DNA from 3 places in the Thalassotalea insulae genome. Region 2 is predicted to be linked to each of the others. Evidence: riboswitches for the same ligand, from Rfam matches in the RefSeq annotation. Region 2 holds a riboswitch; each other region holds the start of a gene.
The links. A riboswitch is a leader RNA that binds a small molecule or an ion and turns the genes downstream of it on or off. The one in region 2 is predicted to bind cyclic di-GMP.
Positions count from the first base shown of each region.

Region 1: it holds a riboswitch for cyclic di-GMP, as region 2 does, so the genes downstream of both, QQK06_RS08820 (GGDEF domain-containing protein) here and QQK06_RS01495 (hypothetical protein) in region 2, are expected to answer to the same signal.
Region 3: it holds a riboswitch for cyclic di-GMP, as region 2 does, so the genes downstream of both, QQK06_RS16060 (DUF3718 domain-containing protein) here and QQK06_RS01495 (hypothetical protein) in region 2, are expected to answer to the same signal.

Region 1 is NZ_BSST01000001.1:1,934,835-1,945,236, forward strand. Features, by position in the region: gene ubiK (ubiquinone biosynthesis accessory factor UbiK) at 92-343, opposite strand; gene rep (DNA helicase Rep) at 455-2,476, shown strand; gene QQK06_RS08810 (hypothetical protein) at 2,477-2,974, opposite strand; gene QQK06_RS08815 (tetratricopeptide repeat protein) at 2,983-4,845, opposite strand; cyclic di-GMP riboswitch class I at 4,978-5,060, shown strand; gene QQK06_RS08820 (GGDEF domain-containing protein) at 5,354-6,364, shown strand; gene QQK06_RS08825 (2-thiouracil desulfurase family protein) at 6,381-6,854, opposite strand; gene QQK06_RS08830 (DUF3630 family protein) at 6,856-7,161, opposite strand; gene QQK06_RS08835 (c-type cytochrome) at 7,291-7,590, shown strand; gene recQ (DNA helicase RecQ) at 7,642-9,456, opposite strand; gene QQK06_RS08845 (thioesterase family protein) at 9,585-10,040, shown strand; gene rarD (EamA family transporter RarD) at 10,155-10,402, shown strand, end outside.
Region 2 is NZ_BSST01000001.1:312,171-322,572, forward strand. Features, by position in the region: gene QQK06_RS01480 (c-type cytochrome) at 1-579, shown strand, start outside; gene QQK06_RS01485 (GNAT family N-acetyltransferase) at 601-1,722, shown strand; gene QQK06_RS01490 (DUF938 domain-containing protein) at 1,734-2,348, shown strand; gene QQK06_RS01495 (hypothetical protein) at 2,544-3,647, opposite strand; cyclic di-GMP riboswitch class I at 3,708-3,790, opposite strand; gene QQK06_RS01500 (substrate-binding periplasmic protein) at 4,030-4,791, shown strand; gene QQK06_RS01505 (nucleoside deaminase) at 4,871-5,401, opposite strand; gene QQK06_RS01510 (collagenase) at 5,614-7,974, shown strand; gene QQK06_RS01515 (hypothetical protein) at 7,992-8,546, shown strand; gene QQK06_RS01520 (GIY-YIG nuclease family protein) at 8,700-9,032, shown strand; gene QQK06_RS01525 (hypothetical protein) at 9,174-9,623, shown strand; gene QQK06_RS01530 (DUF6622 family protein) at 9,654-10,145, opposite strand; gene QQK06_RS01535 (CPBP family intramembrane glutamic endopeptidase) at 10,401-10,402, opposite strand, start outside.
Region 3 is NZ_BSST01000001.1:3,582,832-3,593,233, forward strand. Features, by position in the region: gene QQK06_RS16040 (hypothetical protein) at 1-6, shown strand, start outside; gene QQK06_RS16045 (GGDEF domain-containing protein) at 31-921, opposite strand; gene QQK06_RS16050 (monovalent cation:proton antiporter family protein) at 1,220-3,187, shown strand; gene QQK06_RS16055 (patatin-like phospholipase family protein) at 3,190-4,341, opposite strand; gene QQK06_RS16060 (DUF3718 domain-containing protein) at 4,523-4,882, opposite strand; cyclic di-GMP riboswitch class I at 4,947-5,043, opposite strand; gene QQK06_RS16065 (3-oxoacid CoA-transferase subunit B) at 5,266-5,922, opposite strand; gene QQK06_RS16070 (CoA transferase subunit A) at 5,933-6,634, opposite strand; gene QQK06_RS16075 (hydroxymethylglutaryl-CoA lyase) at 6,638-7,561, opposite strand; gene QQK06_RS16080 (acetyl/propionyl/methylcrotonyl-CoA carboxylase subunit alpha) at 7,572-9,596, opposite strand; gene QQK06_RS16085 (enoyl-CoA hydratase/isomerase family protein) at 9,634-10,402, opposite strand, start outside.

The DNA of each region.
Region 1 (10,402 bases), 1.6 Mb from region 2:
GCTTCCCATCAGTTAGCCTTTAAAAATAGAGGCTGACGCTTTCAGCCCATTGCTATGCGATGGGCTTTTTTAGGCACTAACCTAGGGCCTATTAATCTTTATTCAGTTGAGCCTCGAGCTCAGCAATTTTTGCTTCCAACTGTTCAAGTTTTTCACGGGTTTTTAATAAAACCTGCGTTTGCACATCAAACTCTTCGCGCGACACCACATCTAACTGAGATAATTTACGCTGCAACACAGTTTTTGTTTTATCTTCAAAATCACTGGCTAAGTTTTTTAAACTCGGTGGAATTGACTCAGTCACCTGCTTAGCAATTTCTTCTATTTTCTTGGCATTGATCATCGGAGTTGCTCATTATTCGATTAATCTCGCTATTGTAATGCATTAAGTTATTTTGCCAAAGGATAAAACAAGGTAAAATCAGCACCCTCGTCAACTAACAACACCAATGGCATGAAACTTAACCCCGGACAAAATGAAGCAGTCAAATATGTAAGCGGCCCTTGCCTGGTACTGGCTGGCGCTGGCAGCGGTAAAACCGGGGTTATTTGTCAGAAAATCGCTTATCTGATCCAAAAATGTGATTATAAGGCACGTAATATCGCCGCGGTGACTTTTACCAATAAAGCAGCACGCGAAATGAAAGAGCGGGTCACTAAAATGTTAGGGCGCGAATTAACCCGCGGTTTAACGGTTTCCACCTTTCATTCATTAGGTCTGGACATCGTACGCAGGGAAATAAAAACCTTAGGTTTTAAGCCTGGTTTTACCTTGTTTGACGATCAAGACACGCTCGCATTATTAAAAGAATTAACCGCTGAAGAACTCGACGGCGATAAAGATTTGCTCAGCAAGTTACAAACTATGATTTCCAACTGGAAAAACGACCTGTTGCTACCCGATGCTGCCATCAAACTCGCCAGTGATGCCGATACCGCACTTTATGCCGAGTTTTACCGCCGCTACCAGCAACATATGAAGGCTTATAACGCGCTGGATTTTGATGATTTGATCCTGATACCAACCTTATTGTTAAAAAACTATTCGGAAGTCAGGGAGCGCTGGCGCAATAAAATTCGCTATATGTTGGTAGATGAATATCAGGATACCAATACCAGTCAATATGAACTGGTTAAACTGATCACAGGTGAACGCGGCCGATTAACCGTAGTAGGCGATGACGATCAATCGATCTACTCATGGCGCGGTGCCAAGCCACAAAACCTGGTATTGCTCGGCCAGGATTTTCCGTCATTAAAGCTGATTAAGTTGGAACAAAATTATCGCTCCAGCGGTCGGATACTGAAATGCGCCAACATTCTGATCGCCAATAACCCTCATGTATATGATAAATCTCTGTTTAGTGAACTCGATTATGGCGTTGAACTAAGGGTGGTGCAGGCGAAAAACGAAGAACATGAAGTTGAACGTGTCGTGGGCGAACTGATAGGTCATCGCTTTTTAAATCGCAGTCATTATAAAGATTATGCCATTTTATATCGCGGCAACCATCAATCACGCTTGCTGGAAAAAGCGCTAATGACCAACCGTATTCCCTACAAAATAAGTGGTGGTACTTCGTTTTTTTCACGCTCTGAAATTAAAGACGTAATGGCTTACCTTAGAGTATTAGTCAATCCAGATGATGATAATGCCTTTTTACGGATAGTTAACGTGCCAAGGCGCGAACTTGGTCCAGTTACTCTAGAAAAACTCGGCACCTACGCCAATATGCGACAAATTAGTATGTTTGCCGCCAGCTTTGAATTAGGGCTAGAGCAACATCTATCCGGTAAAGGACTGGCAAAAATGCAGGCCTTTACCCGCTGGTTGGTGGAAACGGCAGATAATGCTGAACGTGGTGATACCGCAGCGGTGCTAAGAGCAATGATCCGGGAAATAAACTACGAAGACTGGCTCTATGATACCTCGCCAAGTGCTAAAGCGGCGGAAATGCGGATGAAAAATGTTACCGAATTATTTAGCTGGGTCACTCAAATGCTCGAAGGCTCTGACGATGAAGAACCAATGACCTTACCACAAATCGTCACCCGACTAACGCTGCGCGATATGATGGAGCGAAATGAAGAAGAAGAATTTGCCGATCAGGTACAGTTAATGACGCTGCATGCATCAAAAGGACTGGAATTTCCCTATGTATTTTTAATCGGTATGGAAGAAGGCTTATTGCCACACCAAACAAGTATCGATGAAGATAATGTTGAAGAAGAGCGTCGCCTAGCTTATGTCGGCGTTACACGGGCACAACGGGAACTGATTTTCACTTACGCCAGAGAACGCCGTCAATTTGGTGAGGTAGCCCGCACCGAAGTTAGCCGCTTTCTTTATGAGTTGCCGCAAAATGATTTGAACTGGGAAGTAACGCAAACGAAAAAGAGCCAAGAGCAAAAGCAAGCATCGGCTCGTCAAGGAGTAGAGAATTTACGCGAATTACTGAAAAAGAAAAACGCGTAGTTATTTGTCGCTGCTCGGAATTAATTTTGTTTCGTGTTCGATCAGCATCGCCTCAATAAAAGCGATAAAGCCACTGAGATTATTGCTACTCCAGACACGTTTAATTTGTGCATCTTGTTTAGCAATATGAGTCGTTAATTGCTTATAGTGTCCTGGCTTATAGCTATCACAGCACTTTTTCGCGACTTTATGAAGTTGTCCCTTGCCACGTAAACTCTCTCGAAAAATCATAGAGAAATTATTTACTAACGGTAATAACAGCTCTAATTCCGCCGGGTCACTGACCAATTCCTTAATTCGTTTATACCTAGCAACGGAAAACTCTTCATTTTTTTTAGCAATAACCGCAATGGAGTCCACCATTTGCTTGCTTTCTTTCTTAGCATGCGCAGCGTCTTTTTTCACAATTAACAACTGTCGGTACAAACTTTCCGCACGAAAATAAAAATAAATACTAACGGCAACAAATATACCAATAATTACCAGACTAAATACCATATATAAGCCTATGTTTTATAACTACTATATTCAGCTCTCGTTGATTCGCTCAAACGAGATAAGAAAATGTAAGGATCAATATCTTGAACATTTGGAGATTGGCAATCGTAACCAACTTTTAAAGAAAACTCACCTAAATTAGCAAAAAACTGCACTTTTAATGCGTTTGTTAATTGTTCAAAGGTTTTTCTTAACTGCTCTGGTGCTTGATAAGGAGCAAGAAATAAATACTCTCCCTCATTAATTAACCCAACCTGATCAAATTCTCCTTTATGTTCATTAACCAAGGTAGCGATAATACGTGCCACTTCCTCGACCACCTTTTTATTGAACTGAAATCTTAATTCTTGCCAATTATCGATGGAAAAATACCCCACTGACAGTGGGTATTCAAATTTTCGCGCCATTTTATAATAATGTTGATAAAAGCTCTTAGTTTGCGAAGGCGTTGCCAAAATATCTGTCGGCTTTTCAATTTCATCATATTGCTGATTCAATCGTTTTGCCCTGTGTTTAAGTATTATGCTCAATAGTAAAATCACCATTAGCGCAATGACGACAGCCAGACTGACAATTACCTGATATTGCTGGTTAAATTTTTCAGCAAACTGATTTTTCAGTTCAGTTTCTGCCGCCATATTTAGTGACAATTCGCGATTTTTTTCGCTGGCAATATTATTAGGATCCAACTCGCTTGGCAGGTGCTGATGGACATGATTAAAATGTTTATAACGCTCAATATACCTAGTTTGCGCCTGATAAGCTTGTTGATATAACCCCTGCTCCTGATACATTTGCGCCAAGTATTGATAGAAGGCAATTTGTTCTTGAGTCAATTCCGTACTGTTAACCAACATTTCAGCCTGAGTGATATATTGATAGGATTGTGCGTAGTTTCCCTTAACTTTGGCTACCTGAGCCAAGTTAAGTAAAGTTGTTAAATACGGCTGAGGGATGTTTTGCCCATGAAAAAGTTCATTCGCCACCATCAAATGCTCAGATGCCTGATCATACTTTGCTTGCTTTAATAACACTTGCCCCAAGCCAAGCTCTGCGTATGCAATTCTGATCGGCGCATTTTTTTTCTCAGCATATTGTTTTGCACCATTAAAGGCATGAAAGGCATCATCTAACTGATCTAATTTAAGATAACAACGAGCAATATTGTAATAGGTCTGGTCAATATTAAATTGTTTATTCTGATCAAACCTGATTTTCAGTACCTTATTATATAGTTTTAGCGCCGTTTGATATGAACCTAAATAAAAATGCGCATTAGCAATCACCGCCAGTAAATGAATATGATCATTAAATTGCTCATAATTTGCGAGCAATTGCTGAATTTGCTGTAAATCGATTAATGCCAGTTGATGCTCCGCAATAACCGCATTCGCCATAGCCCGATATCCCAAAGCCTTAATCAACAAAATAGGAGTGTTAATTTGTTTTGCCAATACAACCGCCTGATCGGCAATTTCCTTCGCTTGGTGATATTTACCTTTATAGTAATAACCAGCGGCCACTTTCAGTGTTAATGATAAATGTAGCTTAGCCTCTAGACCAATCAACGCTTCGCCATCTAAAGAAAATTGTAATGCTTTCGCCAAATCCCCTTTATTAACGGCTGCATCAGCTAATAAACTAAACATTTTACCTATGGTATTAGCGTTATAGAGCTCTCGATTGCGAATCACTTTTTGCGATAATTCAATCACTGTTTGATAAGGCAAGGATTCAGGATCGGTCAAAAACAAGGTATCAACCTGAATAATATTGTCTTGCAGTTCCGACAGTTTTGCTTCATTGGCATCAACAAAAGTTGTAAAAAAACCAGAAAACAGCACTAACAGCACAAATAAGCTAGATTTCATTAATCTATATTTTCCTTAATATTCATAACATTATAAATAAACTGTCGATAGTGGCGACGACATGACACGATAATTTATCATAAAGGTTTACAAGCTGTCTTCATAGCTTATAATGGTCACTGAGCTGCTAAAGCTCGATAAGGGCAAATCTAGTGAAAGCTAGAGACGCAAAGTTACCGGTCTAAGGGGAAACCTAAGATAGCGGAACTACCGAATTTAGATATAGTGGGGGCTTGTCTATATTTTGCAGTCGCTAACTTACTATTCCTGACCTACTTTGCGTGCCTCCCTTGTCCCTCTCATGAGTTTAATAAAACATCATGTCTACTGCGACACAATAGCGCATTATCAACAAATTTAGGCAGAATCAATCTTACCAGCCACTTTATTTACATTTTATTAATACTAATTCCATATTTACTCTAGCACTTTTGACAAAATTGCTAGAGAATAGATGCCATAATAATAATAATAAGACGTCGCCGCGCTAATTAGAGGTTTGGAAGTAGTGAAGTATCATGATTCCATGGAACAAGCAGATAACAAACTTGCGCTTGCTATAAAGCAATTGCAACTTTGGCACCTCCCTGCTTCGCCGATAAATTATGCCGTCAGTTATGAATATGTCAGCGGCAAAAATACAGCGCTCATTGCGCAAATAAAACAGCATTTTTCCTTAGGCAAAAAGCTGGATAATTTTTTTATTGAAGAGCTATATCAACTTTATATTCTCGGACAAGGTAAATTTCGTGACGAGATAATCACAGAAATTGATGACCTTATTAGTGGCGTCCAGCAAAATAGTGAAAGTTCGGTTAACTTTACTAGCAACTTAATCAAAAGAATTGATGACAACATCACAGGATTAAAATCCCAAAACGCCCAACAAATCGCATACGCTATCCAACAAATTGAAAAGGCGTCGCTGTCATTTAAGCAAAAGCAACAACAGCTGGCGCAGCAATTAAAAATTTCTAAGCAACAATCGCAATCACTGAAAAAAGAGTTAGCAGAAGTTAAAAAGGAAATTTATCTGGATCCATTAACTGGCTTATACAACCGTAAGGCACTTAATAAGCACTTGGAAAGCTGGAGCAAAGAGAATCCAAATAAGCAAGTGGCTGCGATTGTGATTAGTGTCGATCAAATGCAACAAATAACTCAGAAATACGGAGCCTTGATCAGCGATGTATTATTGGCAAAAGTAGCGAATAAAGTTAGCAGCTACGTCGGTGACAGTGGGCTCCCAGTGCGTGCTGGCCACGATGAATTTTTAATACTCTTGCCAGAAATTGAACGTTCTACAGCCGGCGAAATCGCAGAAAAAATCCGCCAGGGTGTAGAAAAACTTCGTTTTGTTAGCAGCAAATCAGGAATGCATTTACCACAAATGACGATTTCAACCGGGGTTAACGACTTTAAACTGTCCCAAAATGTTCAGACAATTCTTAATTATACCCGCACTTTAGTAATGGATTTGCAGCGCGGTGGTCATAATAGGCTCACAGTAGCTAATTAACCCCAGCTCGGCTTCACTAATTATCTTGATCGAGTGCCTCGACTTGCACAATAAGTTCATTAAGGCTTTGCTCAGAGTAGACTGTAATACCGTTCTGACGTAGCAATGCTGCCGTCAGCCCTTGCCCAACAATTTTTTCTCCCTGAAAATGACCGTCATATATTAACTGACTGCCACAAGATGGACTGGATTCTTTTAATAAAGCGTAACGAATTTTATGTCGCTGGCAAAGTGCCAAAGCAGACTGCGCCCCTTGATTAAAAGCATCAGTGACATCAATGCCGGTATTATCATAAACCCTGTGATCTAGCTGGCTAATTTCAGCTGGTGCTCTAGGCACAGATAAGCCGCCGGCAACTTCAGGGCAAACAGCCACTACACGTCCTTGTTGCTGCCAGCGAATGAGCTGTTGATTTAGTAACAGCTGATGGCCGCCATCATAACGGACGCTTTGCCCTAACAAACAGGCACTGACTAATATTTTTTCCATATCATGCCCCTTTTAACACTGCATAAAAAGACTCTATATTCATTTGAGCCATCTCATCTTCACTATCAAGCCAGATTGACTCAGAGTAGCATTCAAAATTTAATTGAAAATGATTTTGCTGCCATAGTAAGCGGGCTACCACCCGATCGGCTCCTTCTAAAGATTCAACCCACTGACATTGTGGATACTGATGAAAAAATTGCTCTACGATTAGCGCAATATCTTCTTGCGACCAGTTCTGATTGCACGTTAATATAATATTTGAATCAATTAACTCGTTGCATTTAATAATAAATTTAGTCGTCATTTGATCTAAACCTAAGAATTCTCTTTGATTGCGCTATATTACTAAAAAAAGCAACGACAGCTTTGATCTTTTTACCTATAATCAGCCAAGGCGTTTAAATTCTATATAAAAATTAAGAGAGAGAAAGTTATGAAAAAACTTACTTTAGCCGTAGCAGCTACAGTGATGATGGCATCTCCAGTGTTTGCCGGTGATATTGCCGCAGGTAAAGCAAAATCAGGCACTTGTGCTGCTTGTCATGGTGCAACTGGCATATCTGCCGTACCTATGTATCCAAACTTAGCGGGTCAAAAAGAAGTTTATTTATCCAAACAATTAAAAGATTTCAAATCAGGCGCTCGTAAAGATCCAGTAATGGGTGCAATGGCAATGCCTTTATCAGATGAAGACATTGCAAACTTAGCGGCATATTTTGCCAGCTTGAAATAACTTTATCTTTCTTGATGATCTCAAAAGGCGCATCAGGCGCCTTTTTTATTTCTATAATTTATGCTCTTTAATCAAAGAGATAAAGGGCTGACCATAACGCTGTAACTTGGTTTCACCAATGCCACTGATATTAAGCATTTCATGGTTGGATATCGGCTGGTATTTAGCCAGCTCTGATAAGGTTGCGTCATTAAAGACAATATAAGGTGCAATATCCTCGGCATCCGCCAGTTCCTTTCTCAATTGTCTTAATTTAGCAAACAATTTACGGTCATAGCTGGACTTTTGTGTTGATCGTCGCCAGTAACTGGCTTTTTGCAAGCGCGGAGACGCCAGCATTAGTGCGATTTCTCCTTTTAATATCGCGTGAGCCGCCTGAGTCAAACAAAGTACAGAATGATTAGCAATATCCTGCTGCAGAAAACCTAAATGAATTAACTGTCTGATAATCGAATGCCAATAACCCGGGGTTTTGTTTTTACCGATGGCAAAAGTCGATACCTTATCATGGCCTTGTTTAGCAATATTATCTGTCGTTACGCCCCGTAAAATATCAACCAGATAATTAGCGTCACCTTGTTGCCCAATGCGATAAACACAAGATAATACTTTTTGCGCGACCTCTAAACCATTAAATAAACTTGGCGGGTCTAAGCAAATATCACAGTTACCACACCCCTGCTTAGTGTATTCGGCAAAATAGTTTAGTACCAGCTGTCGACGACAAGTCTGTGCTTCAACAAAACCTGTGATCGCCTGAAAGCGTTGCAGTTCAACATGACGCCGCTGTTCGTGCTCACTGGATTCAATGCGGGATTCAATACGTTTAAGATCATTTTCATCGTAGAGAAAAAGCGCCTCTGCCGGTAAGCCGTCACGTCCGGCTCGGCCAATTTCCTGATAATAAGACTCCAATGTTCTCGGCGGTTCAAAATGAATAACAAAACGAACATTAGATTTATTGATCCCTAAACCAAACGCTACCGTTGCTACCACCACCTGAATATTATCTTTGGCAAATCCTTCCTGAACAATGTCGCGAATTTCAGGCTCCATTCCGGCATGATAACCTGCGGCGTTTATTCCAGTATTCGCTAACGCTTTCGCTAACTTTTCCACTTGCCAACGACTACTGCAATATACAATGCCACATTCCTGCTGCCGCTTTTTGATATAACTGATGATCTGCTGAGTGCCCTGATACTTATCCGCCAGTGTTAACCGAATATTAGCGCGGTCAAAACTATCCAAATGGATATAAGGGTTCTGTAAGCCTAATTGCTGTAAAATATCCTTACGAGTCGTCACATCTGCGGTCGCCGTTAACGCGACTACCGGCACATGAGGAAATTGTTGCTTAATAGTATTTAGCCGAGTATAGGCAGGCCTAAAATCATGCCCCCATTGTGAAATACAGTGAGCTTCATCAATGGCAAATAACTTGATCGGCAACTCTTGCAATCCCTGAATAAAATAATAGTTATTCAGCCGCTCCGGTGCGAGATACAATAAAGTGATCTCACCGCGCGCCAATTGTTGGAAAATCTCATTAATGGCTGCTGGCGTTAAGCTTGAATTAACATATGCCGCCTGAATACCCTGACGTTTTAACGCGTCCACTTGATCTTTCATCAAGGCAATTAAAGGTGAGATAACAATGGTTATCCCCGACAACATAGTCGCAGGCAATTGGTAACAAAGCGATTTACCACCACCTGTTGGCATCAGTACTAAACTATCTCGACCTGCAAGTATTTGTTCAATCACGTTTTGCTGCCCAGGACGAAACTCACTATAGCCAAAATAGTGCTTTAAGTTTGTTAATAGTGCATCATTTGATATATCAGGCGTGGCTACAGTCAAAATATTACTTCGTTATTTTTAATCGCGCTATTTTACCCGATAATTTAGTAACGAGTAATCTAATAAGAAAATTTCTTTATCGAGAAATTCAGTGATATGCTTAACAAACAACTCATCAGACCAGAACAATTATGGATCAGGCACAACTCTTTAAACAAATTGCGCAGTTTTGGACCAATGATATGCCATTTAATCAGTTACTTGGCTTAAAGATTAAACATTTCGATACCCAACGCTCTGAGATCCGCTTTCTTTGGGATGACAAACTGGTTGGTAACCCGATTCAGAAAATCCTCCACGGTGGCGTAACCGCCTCAGTGTTAGACCTAGCGGGTGGCGTCGTTGCGGCGGCAAATATTATTGATCAGCTTGATGACTTATCACCACAAAATATCCAACAAAGTCTCAGTAAGCTAGGCACCATAGATCTACGTACTGATTTTCTTCGCCCAGGCAGAGGAAAAGAATTTGTTGCCACGGCTCATATCATTAGAAGTGGCAGTAAAGTCGCGGTTGCTAGGATGGAGCTGCACAATGAACAAAACGATCACATTGCATTTGGCACTGGTACCTATATGGTGGGATAAAAAAATGTGCAGCTGACTTTACAATCTAAACACATTTTACTTCATCCAATTACCCGTGCTAATTGGCAGAGATGATATAATCCCATTTTCCTTTTCTTTGACAGTATTCCAGTAATGACGACTGAACCAGCTAAAGACGATGTACGTTCCGGCGTAATTAACGCCATATCCGCCTATCTAATGTGGGGGCTGGCACCAATTTACTTTAAGTTATTACTTGCTGTAACTCCAGATGAAATCATGGTACATCGAGTCGTCTGGTCATCATTATTGTTGTCAATTATCGTGATCTTAACTGGTAAATGGCGAGCATTTATCGCAATTATCAAACAACCGCAAATATTGACTAAATTATTGCTAAC
Region 2 (10,402 bases):
CTGGCGCACAATACCGATGAATTTATTCGTCATGCCATTAGAGAAGGTCGACAACAAACCCCGATGCCTTCATTTAAAGAGAAACTGTCCAGTGAAGATATCGACAATATCACCGCATTTTTACGCAGCAAAGCGAGCGGCTGGCAAGAACCAAAAACCATCCTGAAAGAGCTACCTAAACCTGAGCAATATGTGATTAACAAACAAGGAAAAGATCCAGATTTTAGCTTAACAGAAGGTCTCTATGTCTCTGCTGATGACTTATTTGCAGCACTAAACAGTAAGAAAAAAATGGTCTTGCTTGATACTCGGGTAACTTCTGTCTGGCAAAATGCCCATATCGAAGGTTCGATCCCTTTTCCTTATTATGCCGATTTAGATGAAACCGTTGCAGGTATTCCAAAAGATGTCCAAATTGTTGCATACTGCTCATGTCCAAGGGCAGCCGCAGATTATACCATTAATAAATTAAGGGCTCGTGGCTATACACGTACTGCGGTATTATGGGAGGGCATTTTTGGTTGGATGCATTTAGGCTATCCGGTAACGCGAGGTGATATTGAAGGAGTGAACGATTAGCTTTTGCTTAATAGGTGTAATATGGATATCAGATTTGTAGACAGTTTTACCCAACTGGATCTATCCTTCTGGCAGCAGCATCAGCACGCATTGTCGCCATTTAGTCAGCCACTTTTTTATCAATTACTCGAACAAAGCCAGTCGGTCTCGACAAAATGCGGCTGGCAACCCTATCATCTGCAATTAAGCGAGTACAATAAAACCAAAGCGATATTGCCGTTATATTTAAAGCAACATTCCTGGGGTGAATATGTTTTTGACTGGAGTTGGTCTCAGGCCTATCAAGCTTATCAACTGCCCTATTACCCTAAATTAGTCGCTACCGTGCCCTTCACTCCGGTAACCACAGAAAAATTTGTTACTGATGATATCAGCCTTAACGAGATATTGACGATATTAAGCACGCATTGTCATTCTCATCATATTAACAGCTGGCATCTATTATTCTGTCACCCGCAAGCAGAAATCACTCAGGCAGATGTTTTTCACCGCCATAGCGTGCAATTTCATTGGAATAATCAAGGCTATCATAACTTTGATGACTTACTTGATAAATTTAACTCACGTAAACGAAAAGCTACCCGTAAAGAACGCCGCTCTATCATTGAACAGGGTATAACAATTAAACAGTTAACCGCAAATGGCATCACAAACAAAGAGTTAGAATTTTGTTATTTATGTTACCAATTAACTTATATAAAAAGGGGTCATTCGTCACATCTGACATTTGAATTTTTTCAGGCGATTTTTTCTCAAATGAAAAATAATATCTTGCTGGTAATAGCAAGCCATAGAAACGAGTATGTCGCCTGCGCCCTATTTTTCTATGATGAGAGTCAATTATATGGTCGTTACTGGGGCTGTACACAAAAGTTTAATTACCTGCACTTTGAGCTATGCTATTACCAAGGTATCGAGTTTTGCATTGACAATAAGTTACGCAAGTTTAACCCAGGTACCCAGGGTGAACATAAAATTCAACGCGGATTTGAACCTGTAATCTGCCATTCCTATCACTGGCTCAAACACCAAGAATTAAGAACTCCAATAGCCAGTTTTTGCCAGCAAGAACGTCGACAACTCGCACACTATGTTAAGCAATGCCAAGCAGCACTCCCCTTTAAACAGACTACTAACCACTGAAGAGAACCTCTATGGAAATCGCATTTTCTCAAGCTTGTGAAAATAATAAACACCCGATATTAGCAATACTATCGAAAGAGTTTAACCAGACACAAAACGTACTTGAGATTGGCTCAGGTACCGGGCAACACGCGGTTTACTTTGCTGAACACCTTAATCACCTAACTTGGTTTACCAGTGATTTAGTAAGCAGCCATTTTACCATTAATCACCGCGTTAAAAACGCGAAATTAACTAATCTAAAACCGCCGTTAGCATTAGATCTTAGTTGCGCATGGCAACAAGCTTTATCGCCTGTTAAAGGTATTAAAAAGTTTGACGCTATTTTTACCGCTAATACCTTGCATATTGTGAGCTGGCCTTTAGTAAAACAGTTTTTTCATCAAGCAGGTCAACACTTAATCTCTGGCGGTAAATGCTGTATTTATGGGCCATTTAACTATCAGGGACAATATACCAGTGACAGTAATGCAAACTTTGATTTTTGGTTGAAGCAACGAGATGCTAACAGCGGTATTCGGGATATTGAACAGATTACGGAGCAAGCTCAATTAGCCGGATTACATTTAATCAAAGATCATCAAATGCCCGCTAATAACCGCTTGCTCACCTTTATCGCCTCATAAATAAATTGCTGGTATCTTGTTCCATAATACCTTTAAGGTTATCTAAACCTGCTTGTAAGTCATCGCCTATCATTTACTTAAAATCGATAAACAAAAACATCAGGTTCATTAGGTAGTCCATATGGCCACTAAAGCCCCATTTCACTTCAGTGTGATCAGCAGCAACACTTTCACTGTTTTTCCAGTACTCTGCAGTTATATGCGGCGTGGTAATAAAATTAAACCTAATAACGCTATTGCTAATAATGCGATACCCGCAGGTTCCGACACTTGTACAAGTGGTTGTTGTGTTAAGTTTTGTTCATTATTTATCGGTGCTTGCGATAATAACTGTTGTTGTTCAGGTAAAAGCGACGGCTGCTCAGCTACTTCTACTAATTGTTGTGGTGTGTCTTGTTGCTCATTTTCTGATTCTGGTGTCACATTGTCGTTATCGCTATTCTCACCTTCGTTGCTATTAGTGGTAGCAGCTTGCACAAATTGTTCAATTTTATTTTTCAGCGCTTCTTTATAAGGAGAGCTATATTGCACGAATTTCGGTGCACTTGGTGCTAAGTTAGCTGGCTGATAGTCAACGATATATTGAGGAAGCCCTGCAACTTGAGTGATCACAGCATCAAGCTCAGGGGCTCCAATATTCAGCGACTGAGCAATAATACTTGCCACGGGTGATGAATTCGTCGATGCCGAGCTACCAACATTAGCATTGCCGCTGACATTGCCGGAATAGCTATTTACTCCTGAAAATGTCGGCCGTTCGCTAGCACTGTAGCTAACTACGCTATGTTGCTCTCCAAGGTAAGAAAAGTATCCGCCGTTATTAAACTCAGAACCAGCAAAACTTTCAGATCCAGAGAATGCGCCTGATAACGACAAATCAGTTAAATCTAAATTATTATAGTGACTAACGGCATATGCAGGTACATTCATCACATTGATACTAATAGAATAATCATTTACCGTGACATCTTGCGCGTTCAACGACAAATCAACATTGGTATCTTCATCCACTTCACCAATATCTAAAACCAGCTGTTGACCTTGTAACTGCGCGGTAATCAGGTTACTACTGACAGAAACATGATATGAATTACCATCACTCTCCGTGTATGCTAGAGGAATAGTAACACGGGTATTTTCATTAACCGAAATAACATTGGTCGTCGTTTCGCTAACAGAGGTATTGATGACATCGTAAGCCGGAGAGCTTTTCACTAATCCAGCTTCTGCGACGAAGGTACTCAAAGCTAAACCTGTGACGAGTAAGCTGACTTTATCGAAAGGTAATAATCTGGCCATAAATACATCCCATCAAATGATTAAACATTAATTAAAAGCAAGGACGCACCAACAGAAATTCGCTGTAACCCCGCTACCATAGTACTTACCTTAGGCCGGAAGTTTTGCGTATATGGATTTCACCATACTTGCCTTTTTGAATTACCGCCAACTATAAACCAAAACTCTTTTAAAAGTCAATTAGTTAACTATTAAACCACTTTATACTGTTATTGCATTAAGCCAAAAAGTCAAACAAATAATTTGAGCAAACGCTAACAAATCATCAAACAACGGATATATAATATAATAAGGTGTGTTAAATTATGCGGCTGTTATAACATTCAGTTGATGTAAGTAGACACGCTATGCTTATGACTAAATGGCAAGATAAAGGGTATAAATGACAATTAACACCACTGTTTTAGTTAAATTATTAAGCGTTAATCTGCTACTTCCTCTGATAATGCTTAGTGTTTCATCTGTCAGCTATGCAAGACAAGAACTTGCCGTCGCTGTTGGCCTGGCTAAACCGCCTTATGTCATTCAAGAAAACGACAGCGGTTTTGAAATAGAATTAATCCGTAATGTTTTTGAACTGATGGGATATTCAACCAAGTTTGTCTACACCACCTTCGGGCACTCCCCAAAAATGCTAAATGTAAAAGAAATCGATGCGGTAATGACCACGAATAACCGGGTATTTAAAGATGAATCCAAATTAAGCAATATTTATGTTACCTATCAAAATGTTGCTATTTCACTCAAAGAAAGTAACCTTGCTATTAATGCCATCAGCGATCTCAGCAACTATAGCATTGCAGCGTTCCAAAAAGCCGATAAAGTCTTAGGAAATGAATACGCTAATGCCATTGAGCACAGTCCAATTTATTTACGAGTGGCAGAGCAAAAACAACAGCCGGTATTGTTACTTAAAAAACGCGTACAAGTACTTATTATGGATAGGAATATCTTTAATTATTTAGTCAAACAAATGCAAATAAGTGATATAGAACAAACATTTACTATTCACCCGATATTTCCAGAAACGCATTATAAAATGGCATTTAAAAACCCTGAGCACCGTAGCAGCTTTAACCAGATGTTTGATCAATATCGCTATAGCGATGACTATCAAATATTAAAAAAACAGTATGATTTGTAAATTGCTATTAGATAAAGAATCATAACTACACTCAGCCTGCAGGCTCCCTTTTATACCGATACATTCTATATGCTTTACCTTAAGTGCGACGGTGAAGGCATAGTACTTCATGCTCTAACAGTGGCCCCGCTATTTTCACTTGCCTGCCACTAAATTTTAACAATTCCCGACATGACAAATCAAAAGTAATATGAGAGTTTTTCCGGCCAAACTCAGCAAAAAATCTTGCTTGACTTAAACCGAATACTAATTGACCTACCCCACTCCAAAATATTGCTGAAGCGCACATTGGGCATGGTTCGTCACTGGTGTAAATCGTACAATTTTTTAAAAACTCCGGCGCGTAACGCTTCGATGCAATATGTAATAAATTAACCTCTGCATGGGCCAACACATCATTATCAGTAATGACAGAGTTTTCTCCCTCTAATAAGACATTTCCTTGCTCATCAACTAACACGCAGCCATAAGGTAAATTTCCCTGTTGAGCTGAACGTTTTGCGACTTGAATCGCACGACGTAGGAAAAAATCCTTGTCATTGTTGATAGTAGCCGTGGTTTCCACTTTTTTAATTTTTTTTTCATCAGTTTCCCTATCAATATTGAGCAACGATTACTGTCAGTTACTATCCGGTAATTAATTCATTTTTTAGCAACTTACCGCTAATTTTCGCTATAGCATAATTCCTAAACCTAAGTTGAGCTCAAGCGATAAATATTAATTTTTTGTTACTTTTTTGTTGCAGGATATATTTTATACAATATACTTACATGTGCTTTTCAAGCAATATTAATAACAATAATCAGCTAGAGGATATGAACGTGAACATTAAAAACTACCGGCTTTGTTCCAGCTTACTGCTGAGCGCGGCTATCAGCAGTGCGGCATCGGGAGCACAGTTAACAACTCATCCAGGGAAAAACGGTGCGCTACCTTCAAATTCAAACCATGCTCAACACTTAACAAACCCAACAGATAAAGGCTTTAATCCGCCAAGACAGATTTCACCTAAGCAATTTCAACTGCTACAACAAAATCAACAATCGGCTGACGATCACTATCAACGTCATCTGCTTAAACCCAAAAAAAGTGTTAACAGCAAAGTTAAAACAATTAGCAAAAGCGCAACAGCCACTCAAAGTGCGGCAGTCAATAGTTGTACCTCGCCTGCTGAATTACAAGGGTTGAGCGGAGATGAGCTAGTCAACGCAGTAAAATCTGGCGTACTCAATTCCTGTTTATACGGCCTGTTTAATAATTCATTAGTTGGTACTGAGGTATTTTCTGATGCCAGTATTACAACAATTGCTAATGCAATAAATGCCCAGTTAGTTTCATACGATGGTACCTCCGCAACAGGTGCTGCAGAGCTTGAAAAATTAGTGATTTATTTGCGTGCCATGCATTGGGCTGAAAGCAGTAACAATCGTGTATTTCCGGCAGACTATAGCGCTGCAGTAACTCAAGCCCTCACCACGTATTTTAATGGTGATTATTTTGTCCAGTTTAATGGTGATGTTTCCAGAGACTTTATGATCCGCTATGAAATGCTGATCTTATTAAACAGCTCAGGTAACGACCGCATGCCGTTTTTAGAGCGTATCACCGAAGCTATTCTCGGTTATGCAAATTCCATCAGTCGTACTGATGATTGGGGCGTGTTCTATGAAGAGAACGGTATGACCCAGCTACTGGTACATCTATTTAATGCCTCTAATTACCAAACCGATGAACTAGAGCAGGCTGTAATAAACAATCCAAATATCATCAATAACCTTAAACAGTTTGTTGAAGTGCAAGGTAAATGGTTAGTGGGCCATACCCGTGAATATCAATGGTCTGACGCAGTGAAGGAATTAGCACGATTCTTACGCTTTGGTGGTTCAGTTGCCGATGCTGTTCGCCCAAGTATTCAAGCGATATTACAAGAGTATACTTTCACAGGTGTTGGCAGTACAGGTTGGTTAAATGCCCAGTCAATGGTGAAAGAATATGATGCCGACAACTGTAGCATCTATGGCGACGCTTGTAGTTTTAACCTCGAAGACTACGTCCTTTCAGGAAATCACACCTGTAGTGCGACCATCAAACTTCGCTACCAAGAGCCGATTAGTGAAGAAAATTTGGGGCAAATTTGTACTGATCTGACCGCAGAAGAGCAAAAATTTCACAACTTATTTAATACTAACGCCAGCACACCAGTAGCTGATGATTTTAATAGCGATCTTGAAGTAGTAATTTTCAGCTCTTACAGTGATTATGACAGTTATGCCGGTGGTTTCTTTGGAATTGGTACTGATAATGGTGGCATGTATTTAGAGGGCGACCCTTGGGTTGAAGGTAATCAGGCGCGCTTTATCGCGCATCAGGCCACCTGGCTTCCTGAGTTTGCTGTTTGGAACTTAGAACATGAATATGTGCATTACTTAGATGGTCGTTTCAACAAGTGGGGGAATTTTAATGAACAACCAGCTAACACTGTTTGGTGGGGTGAAGGCTTAGCCGAGTACTTGTCACAACCGGATAATAATCCAAAAGCGCTAGGCGTTGCACCACAAGGAACATACAGCTTAAGCGAGCTATTTCAAACGACTTATGAAAACAGTAATACCGAAAGAACCTATTACTGGGGCTATTTAGCCACACGTTTCATGATTGAGCAGCAAAACGCTGAAATCGAAAACAGCCTATTACCGTCTATGCGTGCTAGGAAAAAAGTTATGTCCACTGGCGAATGTCAATTTGATTGGGGCTGGAAGCTTAAAACAGAAGCCATTGAAAATGGCTGGGGCTGGGCTTATGACGATAGTGAATGGTCAACAGGCATTTGGGTCTGGACTTGTGGTCAACCACAATCAGAAGGCGATGAACTCCCGGTATTTACACCATATCAGGATATTTTAGCGACTTGGGGCACCTCGTTTGATCAAGACTTTGAGCAATGGTTAGTATGCTTAGTTGAAGGGGAAGGCATTTGCGAACAACAAGCAACAAATCCTGCTGACTTTGACGGCAATGGCGCAATCGATATTCGCGATATTAACCTCTTTAAGCAGCTATTACGTAACAATGATAATTTATCGCTTGATTATGATTTTAACCATGACGGCACAGTCGATCGTCGAGATACCAGAGCTATGATGGCGTTATGTGATTTAACCCGCTGTGCTATCGCTCCATAACTATAAGGATAACTAAAATGAAACATTTATTTTTACTTTTAACATTCATCGTCAGTATCAGTAGCCAAGCAACAATCATTGCGTTGGACTTTGATCAGGCTGAATACGACATCAACGATACTATCACTGGTCAGCTGGTCGCTAGCGATTTATCTTATACCCTTGGCGGCTTTGCCGGTACTATCAGCTTTGATAGCAGCTCATTGGCATTAACAGGCTGGAGCTTTGGCAATGGCTTTGACGATGGTTTTGGCAGTTATTCATTTGCTGACGATAGTATTTCCGGCAGCTTATACCTTGATGATTATGCGGATTTATTTGCTGATGAAGCCATGCTTATCGCCAATCAAGGAGCGAACTTTGTTTTAGCCAGCTTTAGCTTTACCGCGTTAACCGCTGGTGCCCATACTGTCAACTTGGATCAAGGGTTAGAAGTGGTTAGTTTTGATAATCTGATGCTTGATACTTTTGATCAACAATCAGCAAGTTTTCAGGTCTCTCAGGTACCAGAGCCAATGACAAGTTTATTGTTTGCATCTTGCTTAGTACTTTTAGCGAGAAAGCGCTGTTAATTAACACATAACTAAAACTTAGTTATCATTTACTTAGCGGTAGTATTTACTACCGCTTTTCATTACAGAAAATAAAAAATAATCATCAGGTTATCCCCTTTTTCACGCTATACTTTTACTAAGTTAACCCGCTAATTAACAAATACAGCACGTATGAGTAATAACGACGCGTCAAAAATTCGATCAGCTTCGGTCACAAACGGCAATGTCTATGTCATGACTCACTCTTTTTTTACCGACGTCGTCAGAATTGGCTGTACCCCAGATGATCCTGAGCAATATGCACGACAATTATCAGAAAATACTCCCGGAGATTACACCTTAGTATTTTCACTACAATGCGCGCAACCGTGCCAAGTAAAAAAGCAAATCAGAGCTTATTTAAACGCCGAAAAATACGTTAACGAGTTTTATCAGGTACCACCTGAAGTCGTCAAAAAGCTGATGCAAAGAGAAACACTTAAAATCCCAATTAAACGAGGGTAGTTGCACCTGATAGATAAAGTTCCAATGTAATTTTTGCTCTTTACCACAAAACAGACTTTTTAAAAATTTTTAGGTAACGCAGCCTAAAGTTTAGACATCACTTGCCGATAACCTGCCTGTGCATTAACAAGGAGATGTCGGGTGAACACGATCAACATTACTAACAGTTATCGCCACTTTGCTTTTTATCAGCAAGATAGCAAAACAGAAACGACTACGCCTGAAGAAAAACCTCTAGCAAAGCAACTCGAGCAAACGTCAAGCCGCTATATCAATCTATCAAAAGAAGCCAAAGATAAACTCGAGCAGGAAAACAAAACCTTAGGTAGAAAAATTGCTGGACAAATGCAGGAACAAAAAGCACAAACCACAGGTAAAATAGATGAAGCTACGGAGCAAGATAATTTAGACACCATGATTGAGCAGGTCCAAGAGCAGATTAAAGATATTGAAAAGCGCTTAAGGCTCTTGCGAAATAAGCAGTCAGAGACAGAGGAAGCAGAAATAAAAATGCTGGAAGCTCAGCTACTTAACTTAAATGCTAACTTAATGGCACTCATAGGTAAAAAATTCGACGCCGCAAAAGCCTAAGATTAAGGATTAATTTACATCACGCAAACGTTACGCTTTTTGCGCCTGGCTGATCAAATTCACCGCTCTTGATGCAAAATAACCACTGAGTATGCCGTAAACAGCAGCAAGTGTGCCGATAAATATTGGGGTAGTAATAATTTCAGCCCCTAGTGAACTCATAACGGCATATAGATACTTAGCAAAAAATATCGCCATCATCACCATAAAAGGTGCCCAACTTCCAGGAATAAAATACTTCCCCTCTGACGCCTTAAAATGAATCCTTTCATCCTTAAATAATACATAGCCAGCAACTGTCACAATAATAAGTGCGCAGCCCCAAGCAGCTAAAGGCAGAAGCTCAAGTCCGAAGCTAGAATGAACCCCAGAGAGTGAGAGTACGATCATACCTACAGGCAATAATAATGCAGGAACCTTATTAACTAAACGTGTTCTAGTTTGAACAAAACCAAATACCAATAAGAAAATAAACAAGCCATAAACCCATAAAGGGGTATTTGCAAGAATTTGAATAAGCAACGTTTTCTCCAGTCTCTAACGATTTATTAGTAACGCTATAATTCTAAACGAGGCTATTTTTCTCTCTCCGTAAAAATTAATCATTACAAAACTAACAAACTTATTATTTTTTAGCATGTTAGCACCAATTTACCATCCAAAAAACCAACTTATTCTCCAAAAGTTGATACGTCTGAAATAAAGTATCATTAATAGCTCAAAACCGGCATGATTTACTTGCCGGTTTTGTCGTTTACATTACGGAAATTTAGTTACCT
Region 3 (10,402 bases), 3.3 Mb from region 2:
ATCTGAATTAAACATTCATTTCAATTGGTATTAGACAATGTTTAGCGTGCGGTTTTCACTGATTTTATTTTGATACAGTAACTGATCAGTACGTTCAAAAAAGCTTTGTTCGCTATCAGCCCGATTCATTAAACTGGCGCCTAATGAGCAACTGACCTGATACTTAGAGAGCAAGCAACAGGCGTTAATCGCTTGATGAATACGCTCTTCGATAACTAACAATGAATTTTCATTGGCATCCTCAACCAATACGACAAATTCGTCACCACCAAAGCGAAATAAGCTGTCAGAATCACGGACACTAGCGCGTAACGCATCGGCAAAGTGAAGCAAGATGTCGTCACCTATTTTGTGGCCATAGGTATCATTAATGGTTTTAAATTTATTTAAATCGCAGACTATCATACCGACTTTAGAATGTTGACGATTGGCATGGTGCATGGCGCGTTTAAGTTGCTGGTCGAAATAGCGGCGGTTACCTAATCCGGTTAAACCGTCTTGTAGCGCAAGTTGCATTGCTTTTTGATATTTAATCGCGTTATTTAACGGGTGTAGCAGTACCTGATGCAGCTGTTTAATAACTTTGTTATTACTAATGCTGATCGGCGCATTTAACGCATAAGTTAAGGTGCCGACATAATGATTATTAATTTTAAGCTCGTAACGACGCTCTTTTTTGCCCGCTTTGCTACCTCGAGCGGCAGCGCTGATCTCAGCTTGTTTAAAATACAGGCCAGAAAAGTCGACGTATTTAGCTGCTTCCAGAGCAAAGATGTTAAGTAGTACATTAAGTTCAAGACTGGTTTGTAATTGCTCGGATAACGCAAGTTTTCGATAATTATCCTGATGATCCTGAGTATCAAATACTCTAAACGCATTGAAATCGACAGAGGTGTTTTCAACTAAATTTAATGTTTGCATAGCGGCACCTTTTAAAATACTACAGCATTTACAAAGCAAAAAATGTACCTATAAAAAATATCGCTATGATTACAATGGGATAGAGGGGAACTCAGTAACAATAACGGCTAGAGGCGGCATTGTAATGTCATATGTCATAAAATTGTCGGCAAGTGTTTGCCGGTTTGTTTTGACTAAAATAGTCAGCTAATCAATAGTCAAATAGGGATCAGTTAAAACTTTTTTCCTAAATTACCTGCAGGCAATATATACTAAAATCATAGCAACCATTTTACTCATTAATTTTATTAGGTTTTTTGTGACAGATTACGTAGAAATTCTCGCTATTCTTACCAGTGCCGTATTGATTGTTTGGTTATTTAGAAAGCTGCATTTACCGGCGATTTTAGCTTATTTAGTCGCTGGGATGTTGGTTGGCGAACATGGCTTAGCGTTAACCCATGAAAGTGTTGACTATGAGCATTTTGCTGAGCTTGGCATTGTTTTTTTACTGTTTACTCTGGGGTTGGAGTTTTCATTACCAAAACTCATGGCAATGCGTCACTTAGTGGTTGCGGTTGGTAGTTTGCAGGTCGGGATCTCTATGTTGATCTTTATGAGCATAGCGTTATTTTTAGGACAAAGTTTTGCCAGTGCCATCGTAATAGGAGGGATTCTAGCGCTATCTTCTACCGCAATTGTTATCAGGCAGCTGAGTGAAAGCGGGGCGATGAAGCGAAAGTCGGGACAAATTTCGGTCGCGGTTTTACTGTTTCAAGACGTTGCTGTGGTGCCACTTTTGATCATTATTCCGATGTTCGCGGAGCAAAGTGATACGTCCATGGTACTGGAGTTGTTATTGGCTTTGGTAAAAGGTGTCTTTGTTGTCGGCATTTTATTGTCAGTGGGGAAGTGGGTACTACCTAGGATATTTAATTTAGTTGCTCAGGTTCGAACGGATGAACTGTTTGTTTTAACTACCTTGTTAGTCACATTAGTGGCGGCGGCGTTAACCCAATGGTTTGGCTTGTCTATGGCATTAGGGGCGTTTTTAGCTGGAATGATGTTAGGGGAAAGTCAGTATAAACACCAGCTAGAAGCAGATATTCGCCCTTATCGTGATATTTTACTGGGCTTATTTTTTGTCACTGTCGGCATGAAATTAAATCTTGCGTTACTACTTTCTTCTCCATTGCTGGTATTGGCATTATTAGTTAGCTTTATGCTGATTAAAATCTTAGTGCTCAAGTTTCTGGTGGTACGTGCCGGAGAGCAAACTAAAGATGCTTGGGCATCGGCAATCATGTTGGCGCAAATGGGGGAGTTTGGTTTTGTCTTAATTGCCTTGGCAAGCCAAGTGAATGTTTTACCACTTGATATTGCTTCTTTGTTATTAGGTGCAGGTGTTATTAGTATGGCAATTACACCATTTATGGTAGAGCACGCCCGTCAATGGGGAGTTTGGCTTAGTAAGGAAGAGCAACAAAATACTGATGAGCTGTCGCAGTTGCCGAGCCAAAATGAACTTAATGATCATGTTATTATTTGTGGTTTTGGCCGTATTGGTCAAACAGTCAGCCGTTTTTTAAAACAAGAGTCAATCGATTTTGTCGCGATAGATATCGATCCATTAAGAACCACCAAAGCGCGGGAAGCGGGAGAAAATGTATTATTTGGCTCTTCTCGCAAAACCGAGTTATTGGAAGCGGCAAAGTTATCTAAAGCTAAGTTAGTGGTGATCGCTTTTGGTGAAGATAAGCAGTCGATTGAAGTGATCCAAAAAGTGCGCTCTTTAGCGCCTGATGTTCCTATTTTAGTGAGAACGCGCAACGATGATAATCTGGAACGTTTACAGCTAGCCGGTGCTAATCAAGTGGTACCTGAAAGCCTTGAAGGGAGCTTAATGTTAGTGTCTCAAGTGTTATCTCTTTCCGGGATCCCTTTTTCAAAAATTGTTAAGCGGGTGCAGAAAGAGCGGAAAAGTCATTATAGTCATTTACATGGTTTTTTTCAGGGGGAGCATACTGACATGAGCCCAGAAGCTATAGAACGGATAGAGTTTGCTAATGCGGTGTTATTAACGGATGACTCTTTTGCGGTTGGCCACAGTATTGCAGCATTAAATTTAACAGCACGGCGTGTCACGGTTGTGAGTTTAAAACGTGATAATAGCGAAACAGAAGAACCGCCATTAGATACTGTGCTCCAAGCGCAGGATACGTTAGTTATTCGCGGTAAACCACGCCGTGTAGAACGGGTAGAACGCTACTTGCAAGAAGGTCGATAAATTTATAATTCGAGATATTCTCTTATTCTTTGCTCTTGTGCTAATGCATCCTGATAGCCGAGTTTAATGAGGTGCTGACAGTATTGTTTATCAAACAGCAGGTAGCTGATGATACTAGATTCAGGATCGTTTGCTATCCCCATCGTTCTTAGCAGTAATCGAATCGCCAATGGCAGCTGATGATAGTACTCAAAGGCTATGGCATTAAAATCGTGACTGGGGTTGATAACAAACGAGTTGATATTCTTTAATCCCTCATGTGTCCTTTTGTTTTCCTGATTAATAAGCGATAAGGTATTGTTGACTCGGTTCATACGTTCTAAGTCACTTTGCAAGGTATCTGAAAAAATACCGTCGAGTAAATGGCCGGCTATAGTGGCTGTCGTTGGCGGATGCGGATTATTTTCTCTTGCGTGTAAGGGCTCTTTCGGCTGCTCGACCCCGATAATAAATAACTTTTCTCCACCTAAGTGAATGGCCGGGCTTAGCGGCGATAATTGATGAATAGAGCCATCACCATAATGTTCGTTATGAATTTTTATCGATGGAAACACTAGTGGAATTGACGCTGAAGCTAGTAAATGATCACTGTTGATCATGCTAGGAATACCACGACGTTTTGCTCTAAACCAGGGAATGATAGAGGATTCTGATTGAAAAAAGCTGATGGAATCACCACTGCTGTAACTGGAAGTAGTGATAGATATCGCCGTTAAAAAATCCTTTCTGATATTGTTGTCAATGCGCCGGTAATCAATAACTTCGTTTAGTAGTAAACGAAGTGGTGCGTTATTGAGTAAACTGCGTGGCGTTTTACTGGCATAATCGGCCTGAAAACTGGCGAAAATCCCTTTAAAGATATGAGAAAAAACTCGATACGGATCGCTATGGTAAATACGACTGGTAGTGAGGTTTTTCCATACCCATTCTAATTTTTTTACCCCCAGTTGAAAGCAGGAAGCGTAGCAAGCTAAAGCCGTAGTGTTAATGGCACCGGCAGATGTCCCGCACAAGATGGGGAAGGGCAAAGGGTGGTTTCTTGGAGCAAACTTTGAAATAGCTGAAAGCACACCAACTTGATACGCTGCTCGAGCACCGCCACCAGTTAGCACTAAGGCATTTTTACTGTTTTTATAGCTTCTTTTATGTGACATTTATTATGAAATTCTATTGTTATCATTTTAATTGTAAATTGTTTATGAAAATAAACAATGATTTGTAACTATTTGACATAAAAGAAAAAGCCAGCAAATGCTGGCTTTTTAAATTGACATAGAATTATTAGCTAGTAAAACAGTTCACTTGTAAAACAAATAACGCCTACTAAAAAATAATTTAACTGCTGACGCGAGCGTTAGCAGCGTCGATTAATGGTTGCGATCCATTTTGCATTAGTGCCAAGTTGTCTGAGACAGTTTTCTTTGGCAATTTTGAAATCATCAAAGAACCTGTATCTACAGAGCCACGATCGGCAGCAAATACTAACAAGTTTTTACCATTACATTGAATACCATCAAAAACACTACGAATTTTCAGTCTATTCGCTTTTAAAAATCTCCGCATGCGTTTCTTATCATCAGCGGCAACGTACTCACACAAACTTTGTGCTATGTTGGCTGCCTGAGCTTTTGGAACAGATACAACAGACGTCAATGTTAAAGCAGTAATCGTAGAAACTAGTAATAATTTTTTCATTTTAATAACCTTATAAATGCGTAATAGTTAATTAAAAGAAAAAACCACAGGACGTACCTAATAACTCGGTAACTCCGCTGTCATAGCCATTATATTGCAATAAAGACCTTAGACCGGTGGTTTTGCGTAGCACGTTTTCGCGTGCCTTGCCCTTTCTTTGTCACCTTCAGTATTACTAAATTCGTATAAAATTGCAAGAGGAGGGGCATTTTCCGCAATATTTGTCATTAAATAGCGTGAAATTATTTTTATATAAAACAAATGATTAGTCGTGAACTACTCACTTAGTTATCACGAGTAGCTATATCAGTGACTGTTAAATTTTAGTTTTTTGTACAAAAAAGGGAGCTGATGCTCCCTTGTGCTTGGTTAACACTATAAGGTTAAAATGTCATTTCTGGTACATGCTCTGGAATAACGAGTTCACCAGCGGTCAGTTTAACAATTTCTTCAACCGATACGCCTGGAGCACGTTCAAGTAGATGAAACTTACCGTCTTTGATTTCGATAAAAGCTAAGTCAGTTAGTACTTTTTTGATACAGCCTTTACCTGTAAGAGGGAGTGTACAATCGGCTAATAGTTTGGATTCACCATGTTTTGATGCATGGGTCATTGTTACGATAATATTATCAGCACCGGCAACTAAATCCATAGCGCCACCCATGCCTTTGATCAGCTTGCCTGGGATCATATATGACGCAATATTACCATGAACATCGACTTCAAATGCGCCAAGCACGGTTAAATCAACATGGCCGCCACGGATCATGGCGAATGATTCTGCAGAATCAAAGATTGACGCACCAGTGGCCATGGTTACCGTTTGTTTACCGGCATTGATCAGGTCGGCATCAATAGTTTCTTCGGTTGGAAACTCCCCCATGCCTAATAGACCATTTTCCGATTGCAACATTACTTCCATTCCTTTTGGAACGTAGTTAGCTACTAAAGTTGGAATACCTATGCCTAAGTTAACGTAGTAACCATCTTGTAATTCTTGGGCAACACGTTGTGCAAGTTGTTCTCTTGATAAAGCCATTTGCTACTCCTTACTTGGCACGCACGGTGCGTTGTTCGATGCGTTTTTCAAACGACCCTTTAATCAGTCGATCGACGTAAATACCTGGGGTATGGATCTGATCTGGATCTAGTTGACCCGGCTCAACGATTTCTTCCACTTCAACCACAGTGATTTTACCGGCAGTTGCTGCCATAGGGTTAAAATTACGCGCTGTTTTGCGATATACCAAGTTGCCGTAACGGTCTGCTTTCCACGCTTTGACAATAGCAAAATCACCAGTGATTGCCGGTTCTAGAATATAATGACGACCGTTAAATTCACGTTCTTCTTTGCCTTCAGCTACCGGAGTGCCGTAACCTGTGGCGGTATAAAATGCTGGAATACCAGCGCCACCAGCACGCATTTTTTCGGCTAATGTACCTTGCGGCGTTAATTCTACTTCTAGTTCGCCACTCATCATCTGACGTTCAAACTCGGCATTTTCACCGACATATGATGCGACAATCTTTTTAATTTGACGATCTGGTAATAAGACACCTAAACCAAAGTCGTCAACGCCACAGTTATTTGACACGACTGTTAATCCTTTAGTGCCTTTGCGCTTGATTTCTGCAATCAAGTTTTCTGGAATACCACATAAACCAAAACCACCTGAAATGATGGTCATGTTATCTTCTAGACCTGCCATGGCTTCTTCGTAGCTTGACACTACTTTGTCAAATCCGGCCATTATTTACTCCTCGATATAAGGTTTGTGTTGCGCCCGATACGCATTCGAAACTTTTGAAATAGGCGCTTTGCCTAGTATGTCACTGATAAACCAACCGGCTTTCAATAACTTGTTAAAATCTATACCGGTAGTTATGCCAAGACCATGTAATAAATACACGACATCTTCTGTAGCGACATTACCGGAAGCGCCCTTAGCATACGGGCAGCCGCCTAATCCGGCAACTGCACTGTCAACAACGCTAATACCATTTTGTAACGCAGTGTAAATGTTGGTTAACGCTTGGCCATAGGTATCGTGGAAGTGAACTGCCAAATGCTCCCTAGGAACCTTTGCCATCACTGCCTGTAACATCTTTTGTACGCTTGCTGCTGTGCCAACACCGATAGTGTCTCCGAGGGAGATTTCATAACATCCCATGTTATGAAGTTTTTCTGCCACTTTGGCAACTTGCTCAGGGGCAATCTCTCCGTCATAGGGACAGCCGACAACACAGGAGACATAACCTCTGACTTTGATATTAGCTTGCTTAGCCGCAGCTATGATCGGGGCAAAGCGCTCTATGCTTTCATCTATCGAACAATTGATATTTTTTTGGCTAAAGCCTTCCGATGCCGCAGCAAATATTGCTACTTCATCGGCGTTTGCAGCAATAGCGGCATCGTAGCCTTTGATGTTCGGTGTTAGTGCAGCATAAGTGACACCAGACTTTCTTGCGATACCCGTTAATACTGCTGTTGACGTTGCCATTTGCGGCACCCATTTTGGCGAGACAAAGCTGCCACTTTCAATATATGAGAGTCCTGCGTCAGTAAGCTGATCAATTAATGCGATTTTATCATCAGCGCTAATTAACTGTTTTTCATTTTGTAGGCCGTCTCTTGGACCAACTTCAACAATTTTTACCTGTGAAGGAAAAGTGCTCATACGTACCTCGTTAGTCTTCGGTGTTAAATGCTAATAATTCACAGCCACCATCAACCATATCGCCTGCTTTATAATAAAGGGTTTCAACGACGCCATCGCTTGGCGCTTTAATGGTATGTTCCATCTTCATTGCTTCTAAGATCATCAGCGGTTGATCTTTGACTACTTTATCGCCGGCGTTAATTAATACTGACACCATAGTGCCATTCATTGGTGCCGTGAGACCACCTTGTTGTTCATGGTCGTCATGGATACCACAATCTGGCTGGATATAAGTAAAATTAAAGACGCCGTTTTGACGGTATAAGCTGATGTTATCACCATCTCGGGTAATGGTAGCTTGACTGCGGTGACCATCAATACTGACGTGTAATTTATCACCCTCTATGCGGCCCTGACAGTCTAATGTCCGTTCAGCAAATTGTGGATGATTGACAGTGATCAGGTAATAGCTACCTGTGCCTTGACGTTTTTGCTCAACGTTTACTGGATACTCAATCTCATTATGTGACAAGAACAACTGGTGAAGGTGAGCTTCGTTTAAGCGCCAGGCATTTGTGGTATTCCATGGGGAGTAAGGATCGGTAGTGTTCGCAGCGGCAATTTGCGCTTTTTCTGCCAATGACAATACCAGATAAAGTGCAGCCATGGGTAATTCATCTGCTAAGGTTTGCTCGTTGCTATGAAAGATATCGCTATGATGCTTTTCAATGAAGCCTGTATCTATATCCTGATTGATAAATGCTGGAGTTGTCGCTAGATTATAGAGAAAGTCGATGTTAGTTGTCACACCGTTGATCTTGTATTCCGTGAGCGCTTTAGTTAATCGTTGTAGTGCTTTTTCACGATTTTCATCCCAGACAATCAGTTTCGCGATCATTGGATCATAATAAACGCTGACTTCATCCCCTTGACGTACCCCAGTATCAACACGAACATGCTCGCTTTCTTCTGGTGGTTGTAAAAATGATAAGGTGCCGGTTGCGGGTAAAAAGTCATTGTTTGCATCTTCGGCATAAATACGCGCTTCAAACGCATGACCGTTAATGGCTAATTCGTCCTGAGTTTTAGGCAGACGTTCACCAGCGGCAACTCGTAATTGCCACTCGACTAAATCTTGTCCTGAGATCATTTCTGTTACCGGGTGTTCAACCTGTAAACGGGTATTCATTTCCATAAAGTAGAATGAACCGTCAACATCGAGTAAAAATTCAACGGTACCAGCACCTTGATAGCCGATGGCTTTGGCTGATTTTATAGCTGATTCACCCATTTGTGCGCGAAGCGCTGCACTCATATTAAAGGCAGGCGCTTCTTCAATGACTTTTTGATGACGACGTTGCACCGAACAGTCACGCTCAAAAAGATAAACGGCATTACCGTGATTATCACAAAATACTTGAATTTCGACATGACGTGGTTGAGTGAGGTACTTTTCCACTAACATGGTGTCGTCACCAAATGACGATTTTGCTTCCCGTTTCGCCGCCGCAAAGCCTTCACTAAATTCTGCTTCACTCCAGACTTGGCGCATACCTTTACCACCGCCACCGGCGGTTGCTTTTAATAGTACCGGGTAGCCCATATCATCGGCAGCTTTTTTGATCACCGCTTCTGTTTGGTCATCACCATGATAGCCTGGTACTAATGGCACTTGTGCTTGTTCCATAATCGATTTAGCGGCAGATTTTGAGCCCATCGCTTCTATTGCCGCTACTGGTGGTCCGATAAAGGTAATATTTTCTTGTTCACATAAGCGGCAAAATTCTGCGTTTTCTGAAAGAAAACCATAGCCAGGATGAATTGCCTGTGCACCGGTTTTTTTCGCAGCGGCAATGACGTTTTCACCTAATAAATAGCTTTCCCGTGACGGCGACGGTCCTAAATAAATGGCTTCATCAGCCATATTAACGTGCAAAGAGTTAGCATCGGCATCTGAGTAAACAGCAACGGTTAAAATTCCCATTTTACGCGCGGTGTTAATTACTCGACAGGCAATTTCTCCGCGGTTAGCGATCAGAATTTTGCTAAACATTTTTTGTGCGTGAGTCATAGTTTTTCAGATCCTTAAATTACGGCTTTTGCTGCCAGCTCGGTGTACGTTTTTCAAAAAACGCGCTTAAGCCTTCCTGCCCTTGTTCTGATACGCGAATAGAGGCAATACGTTCACTGGTAATGTTAATGAGTTCATTGTCGATATCTTGATAAGCAACATCTAAAGCAAGTTGTTTTGCCTGTTTAACGGCCTCAGGGCTATTAGCTAATAGTGTGCGTACCATGGCATCGACACTTTCGTCTAATTCTTCTGGATTAACTACTTCATCGACAAGTCCTAAGCGTTGTGCTTTATCGGAAAAGAAACGTTCGGCAGTTTGAAAATAGCGACGACACGCTTTTTGACCTATAGCGTTAATGACATAAGGGCTGATAGTGGCAGGGATCAATCCGAGTTTCACTTCACTTAAGCAAAAGCTGGCTTTATTGCTAGCGATAACAATATCACAGCAACTGGCAAGTCCGACGGCACCGCCAAATGCGGCACCTTGTACCTTCGCTATGGTCGTTTGCGGCATAAAGTTCAGTGCTTTTAGCATACAGGCCAGCGCATTAGCATCACTGAGATTTTCTTCATAGCTATAACTTGCCATGCGCTTCATCCAACCAAGGTCAGCACCAGCCGAAAAGCTTTTGCCGGTAGACGCTAGCACCATGATGCTAACATCTTGACGATCGGCAAGATCCATAAAGATCTTGCTTAATTCAGCAATAACACCGTCATCAAAGGCGTTATGTTTATCTGGGTTATTCAGGGTAACGGTTGCAACGCCATATCGATCGATA